Regions from separate parts of the Pseudoalteromonas sp. P1-11 genome, predicted to be linked through region 2. Evidence: predicted binding sites of a transcription regulator. Region 2 holds the regulator's gene; the other holds the start of a gene.
The links. Region 2 encodes FliA, which starts transcription of late flagellar genes. Its sites were predicted from a motif close to CTAAAGNTNNNNNNNNNNNNGCCGATA; they were not measured.
Positions count from the first base shown of each region.

Region 1 (3,427 bases), on a different contig from region 2:
CATCTTTTAATAACTCACCAATATCTTGAATTATGGGCTTAAACTTAGGTTGTAAAAAAGCACTGCCAGAGGGAAATGAGCCATTTTCACGGATACGAATAATGATTTGCTGCCCTAAAGATTCAAGCTCGATTGCACCATCGATAATTTGTTTTTCGAGCTGTTGCGCTATTTTTTTCACTAACTCGTTAGTTTGTTCTTGATCGGCGGCTGAAGTTGCTTGTTCTGAAGATTGCTGCTGCGATGTACTACGTGACTCGCCACCACGTTTATCGCCACGTTGCTCTTGTCTACCACCAGCAGAGCTTTCATCACCCGCTTGAAATTCTAACATTTGCTGGGTCATTTCAACGGTTTGTTGCTGAATGGTTTCTATCGGGGTAGGTTCAGGCTTACCAGGGGTAAATTCCATAGCAATAACCGAGGTCCCTTTAGGGATATCTTTTACTTCTATTTTGTTTTGCACACCAAATGCAAACTTCATCGAGCCTGCTATTTGCTTAAATTTAAGTACATCCATTTCTGAAAACGCGAGCAAAAGTACAAAAAAGCACATTAAAAGCGACATTAAGTCGGCAAATGTTCCCATCCAAGCAGGCAAACCTGGGGGTGGGCATTTGCACTCTTGATCAGACATGGTTACTCCTCGGTATCTACTTTGCGCTTAGACTCAGCAAGGTAGTTTTTCAATATACCTTCAATTACTTTCGGGTTTTGACCATCTTGAATACCTAAAATAGCATCCAGTATTAGACGCTGATTCATGGCTTCTTCGTCTTTACGAAGCTCAAGTTTTACCTGAATAGGAATAGCCACTACATTTGCTAAAAATGCACCATATAAAGTAGTTAATAATGCCACCGCCATTGCGGGGCCAATGGCTTTAGGGTCATCCATGTTAGATAACATAGCAACTAAGCCTATTAACGTTCCTATCATACCCATTGCAGGGGCTATATCGGCAAGTGACTTAAATAAACCGGCGCCCAGTTCATGACGAGTTGTGGTTAAAGAAATATCTTTTTGAAGCGTGGCACGAACTACATCAGCATCGTGGCCATCAACGAGCATATCTACACCTTTGCGCATAAAAGGGTTTGGTATTTCGGCTTCTTCGAGGGCTAAAAACCCCCCTTTACGGGCTGAGTCAGCAAGTTCAACTGCTTTTTCAATCAGCTCTTCTGGCGATTCGATTTTAAACATAAATGCTTTACCAACAACCTTACCTATGCCCAAAAACTGCGACAAGGTAAAGTTTGATAACACAATAAATAGTGAGCCACCAAATACAATTACACTAGAAGGCGCGTCGGCAAACATCCCCATTTCACCGCTACTACTCATAAACATGGACATGACAATTAAACCAATTGCGCCAAGGATCCCAATTATGGTTGCTAAATCCACATTTCCTCCAAAGTATTATACTTTGTTATTCAAACTTTTATTATTAACTGCTTATCGGCAAGATACTGAAATACTTAAGCCATTTTTGAAAAAAGTGTAAAACACTGTGTTTGGCCTAATTTTAGATCAAGATACCCTACTCGCCTAGCGACTGATTAATTTTATTGTACACAGTGAGCACTAATACGCATCTTATACATGGTAAAAATACGATTTAAACTGATATAACTCAAAAAACAACGATCATCCTTTGACCTAGTTTAGCATTCCCCCTAAAATTGGCTCCTAAATTTATCATGCTGGCTGAAATTAAACATGGCGACTAAAAAACCTGAAAACCTAAGTTTTGAACAAGCACTCGAAGAACTATCAACCATTGTCGGTGAAATGGAACAAGGTGATTTATCGCTTGAGCAGTCGTTAAAGCAATTTGAGCGTGGTATAGCCTTAGCTAACGCCTCAACGGGTAAGTTACAACAAGCAGAACAAAAAGTGTCTATTTTGATGGGTAATGACGAAAAAGCAGCGCTTACTTCATTTAACAACGATATGGAATAACCGTGAGCATACAAGAAAAAATAGAATGTGCTCAACAAGATGTCGTAAAGACCCTGCAACAGTACTTTGATCAACCCCTTGATACCGCACACACAGTAAAAGAAGCTACGCAGTACGGCTTATTTAACGGTGGCAAGCGTTTACGCCCCTTTTTAGTCTACGCAAGTGGTGAAATGCTCGGAGCTAATAAGCAAGATTTAGATATTCTTGCTGCTGCTATTGAGTGTATTCATAGCTACTCGTTGGTGCACGATGATTTACCAGCCATGGATGATGACGACCTTCGCCGTGGACGCCCAACTTGCCATATAGAGTTTGACGATGCGCATGCAATTTTAGCAGGCGATGCACTACAAACATTGGCCTTTGAGCTTATCTCGACTCACAATTTTACCTGCAGCGCATCAACACAAGTAAAAATGATCAGCGCACTGGCTAAAGCATCGGGGCTTGAAGGCATGGTCGGCGGGCAAGGGCTAGATATTGCCGCCACAGATAAAGTGATTACAGTACAACAGCTTGAACGAATTCATAGATTAAAAACGGGTGCCTTAATCAACTGTGCCATTACATTAGGTGCATTATGTAGCGAAAAAGCAGACAAACAAACCTTAGAAAACTTACGTGTTTTTGGGTATGCTATAGGGCTGGCATTTCAAGTGCACGACGACATTTTAGATGTTGAAGGTGACACATTTACTTTAGGTAAGCCACAAGGCTCTGATTTAGCTGCTAATAAAGCAACTTATCCGGCCCTATTAGGTATGCAAGGCGCCAAGCAAATGGCGCAAAATTTAATAGAGCAAGCGCATCAAGCATTAAACAAAATAGATGCTGATACCTCTGTTCTAGCGGCGCTGGCAAACTACCTGATTAAACGTGACCATTGAGTGTTACATATACGTATTGCCATTTAGCACTGACATTATTACTCAACAGCGGTAACAACTAATAAGTTAGCACCGGTGTTAGCGAAGGATAAAATAAATACCATGACACTTGATAGTAGCAAGTATCCATTACTTAACTTGGTTGACGAACCAGCCCACTTACGCGATATAGCGCAAGATAAACTCCCTGCGTTTAGCAACGAGTTACGAGACTATTTACTCAACTCTGTTTCGCAAAGTAGCGGCCATTTAGCGTCTGGTTTAGGAACTGTTGAGCTTACCGTTGCTCTACATTATGTGTATAACACACCAGAAGATCGCCTTGTATGGGATGTAGGCCATCAAGCGTACCCGCATAAAATTTTAACGGGACGACGCGATTTAATGCATACAATTCGCCAAAAAGACGGATTACATCCATTTCCTTTTCGTGAAGAAAGCCAATACGATACCTTTAGCGTAGGCCATTCAAGCACCTCTATTTCGGCAGCACTTGGTATGTCTATTGCGGCTCAAAAAGAAGGCAAAGGGCGCAAAACTGTTGCCGTTATAGGCGATGGCGCCATTACAGC
Region 1 covers NZ_LJSP01000006.1:5,709-9,135, forward strand. Annotated here, with positions in the region: gene AN390_RS11705 (flagellar motor protein MotB) at 1-637, opposite strand, end outside; gene pomA (flagellar motor protein PomA) at 640-1,407, opposite strand; gene AN390_RS11715 (exodeoxyribonuclease VII small subunit) at 1,723-1,965, shown strand; gene ispA ((2E,6E)-farnesyl diphosphate synthase) at 1,968-2,855, shown strand; gene dxs (1-deoxy-D-xylulose-5-phosphate synthase) at 2,958-3,427, shown strand, end outside.
Region 1: the regulator FliA is predicted to act here: its motif matches at 1,460-1,486, upstream of pomA (flagellar motor protein PomA).

Region 2 (3,427 bases):
TCCAGATGACGTATCGCGTCAGCAAGGTTGGAAAGCATTATTGCAAATGGTTGAAGATCAAATGCAAACCACCAACAACGAAATTCTTCGCCAAGGGGGTGTGTACGCCCTTGTAGGGCCTACTGGTGTAGGTAAAACAACCACAGTAGCTAAACTTGCCGCATTAGGCGCACAAAAGTATGGCGCCGACAAAGTTGCCCTAATCACAACTGATACATACAGAATTGGTGCTTATGAGCAGCTTGCAACATATGGTCGTATTATTGGTTGTGGTGTTAAACAAGTAAAAGATGCCAATGAATTAGCTGAAGTTTTATATCATTTACGCAATAAGCGTCTAGTATTAATTGATACAGCGGGTATGAGCCAACGTGATTTACGCCTTACAGAGCAATTAAATACGTTAATGCGCAACCAGCGAGTAGATATACGTAGTTATTTAGTATTAAGTGCCACTGCACAAATAAATGTACTGCAAGAAACCGTAAGACATTTTAAAAAGGTTCAGCTAAGCGGTTGTATTTTCACTAAGTTAGATGAATCATTAAGTTTAGGTGAGATTATTAGTATAGCGATTCAAAATCGCCTTCCAATAGGGTATCTTACTAATGGTCAGCGTGTACCAGAAGATATTCGCGTTGCAAATGCTGAAAAACTAGTAAAAAAAGCTGAGCAATTGTATTTAAAAAGAGCAAAAGCACAACATTCAAGACACCAAGCAGTGGCGTCAAGCACAGTAGGGATGTATGATTAACACAGTATTAGATCAAGCAAGCGGCCTGCGCAAAATGAGTCAAAACAACAACAACGGCGTAAAAGTTATCGCTGTCACCGGCGGTAAAGGAGGGGTGGGTAAAACCAACGTCTCTTTAAATACTGCTATTGCTTTAGGGCAGCAGGGTAATCGTGTATTAGTATTAGATGCCGATTTAGGCCTAGCTAATTGTGATGTAATGCTAGGACTACGTGTTGAAAAAAACTTATCTCATGTCCTTTCAGGCGAGTGCGTACTTGACGAGATTTTAGTTGAAGGCCCAGGCGGTATTAAAATCGTGCCTGCTACATCAGGCTCGCAAAGTATGGTGGAGCTAACCCCATCTGAGCATGCTGGGTTAATTCGTGCCTTTAGTGAGCTTAATACCGAATTTGATATTTTAATTGTAGATACCGCCGCTGGTATTTCTGACATGGTGCTGAGTTTTTCTCGTGCAGCGCAAGATGTCATGGTGGTGGTGTGTGATGAGCCGACCTCTATTACTGATGCCTACGCGCTTATTAAAGTACTTAGCCGCGAGCATGGCGTTTATAAATTTAAAATTGTTGCAAACATGGTGCGCAGTATGCGCGAGGGCCAAGAGCTTTTTGCAAAGCTCTCTAAAGTAACAGACCGCTTTTTAGATGTGTCTATGGAGCTTGTTGCGACTATTCCATATGATGAAAATATGCGTAAATCTACGCGTAAACAAAAAGTAATTGTCGATCTTTTCCCTAATTCACCAGCAGCAGTCGCGTTTAAAACATTAGCGACAAAAGCAGTAAAATGGCCTATACCTAATCAACCTTCAGGACATTTAGAGTTTTTCATTGAGAAGCTAGTAAACGGCTGATTATGACAACATCGGTGAAAAGAGCTATGGGATATCAATCAACACAAAATTTAAATGTGATTGTTGAAAAGCACGCGTCGCTTGTCAAAAAAGTGGCGTGCCATTTAATAGCTCGTCTTCCTCCTAGCGTTCAGCTTGATGACTTAATCCAATCGGGAATGATTGGCCTTATCGAGGCCTCAAAAAACTTTGACGCCAGTAAAGGGGCAAGCTTTGAAACGTTTGCTGGTATTCGTATCCGCGGCGCTATGCTTGATGAAATGCGCAGAGGGGATTGGGCACCACGTTCGGTGCACCGTAAAAGCCGATTAGTAGCCGAAACTATCACAGAATTAGAAAATAGCTTAAATAGAGAACCAAAAGATACTGAAGTAGCTGAAAAACTTGATATTTCGCTAGAAGAATACCATCATATTTTAAATGATGTTAATTCCAGTAAAGTGCTTGGTATAGAAGACCTAGGGGTAGATGAAGATGTTATTAGCCCTGCCGGTCAAGATTTAGCGCTAGACAAACCATTTAATAATGTTAAAAATGAACGGTTTAATAATTCATTGTTAGAGGCAATAAAGTCTTTACCAGAGCGAGATGCAATGGTGCTTTCTTTGTATTACAACGATGAAATGAATTTAAAAGAAATTGGGCATATACTCGATGTAAGTGAATCGCGTGTAAGTCAGATACATGGTCAGGCGATGATTAAGCTCAAAGCAAAAATCAATGACTGGATAAACTAGTAGTAAGTAAATTATAGGTTAAGACCTCACCGGAGGATGTTTTGGATAAAAACATGAAAATTCTTGTTGTTGATGATTTCTCTACAATGAGACGTATTATAAAAAATCTGTTGCGTGACCTAGGGTTCACGAATGTTCAAGAAGCTGACGATGGTTCTACAGCATTACCTATGTTGCAAAATCAGGTTTTTGACTTTGTTGTAACCGATTGGAACATGCCAGGCATGCAGGGTATTGACTTGCTAAGAGCCATTAGAGCTGACGAAAAATTAAAACATATTCCGGTTTTAATGGTGACGGCAGAAGCTAAAAAAGAACAAATAATAGCGGCAGCGCAAGCAGGTGTTAATGGCTATATTGTTAAGCCATTTACTGCTGGTACTTTAAAAACTAAATTAGAAAAAGTGTTTGAACGCTTAGGTTAATGAGAGGAGAGGCTTATGTCAGCACCAGCTGCGCCTCAAATTACTTTAGAACAAGCTCGTCAGCTCGTCGTTTTTTTAGAAAATGGTGAGCAAGATAAAGCTGATCAATTAATTTTAGATACTGCCTCTCAAGAGCAATCGCAGCTTTTTGCTGAAGTAGGTAAGTTAACACGCCAATTACACGAAGCCCTTAAAAGCTTTGAACTTGATACGCGTTTAACCGATTTAACCACTGATGCAATTCCGGATGCGAAAAAGCGCTTAAACTATGTCATGGAAATGACAGAAAATGCAGCTAATAAGACAATGGATGCGGTCGAAGCAAGCCTCCCTATTGCGCAGCAGCTAGCAGATGAAATTGCACATATTAAGCCTACTTGGGATAGGCTTATGAACCGCGAAATAGAGCTGGGCGAGTTTAAAACCTTATGCCACAGCATCGACAAGTTTATGAACAGCTCTCATCATAAAACCGATGAGTTGCAAACTTTAATGACTAATGTACTAATGGCGCAGGATTTTCAAGATTTAACCGGCCAGGTTATCCGCCGTGTAATTGAATTAGTCAGAGAAGTAGAAGAAAGTTTAATCCACCTTTTAACAGCATTTGCTGCACAAGATGACAGCATTGCTGAAAGTAAAGAACAACAAGAAACAG
Region 2 covers NZ_LJSP01000002.1:646,399-649,825, reverse strand. Annotated here, with positions in the region: gene flhF (flagellar biosynthesis protein FlhF) at 1-754, shown strand, start outside; gene AN390_RS05595 (MinD/ParA family protein) at 747-1,607, shown strand; gene AN390_RS05590 (RNA polymerase sigma factor FliA) at 1,634-2,344, shown strand; gene cheY (chemotaxis response regulator CheY) at 2,386-2,769, shown strand; gene AN390_RS05580 (protein phosphatase CheZ) at 2,785-3,427, shown strand, end outside.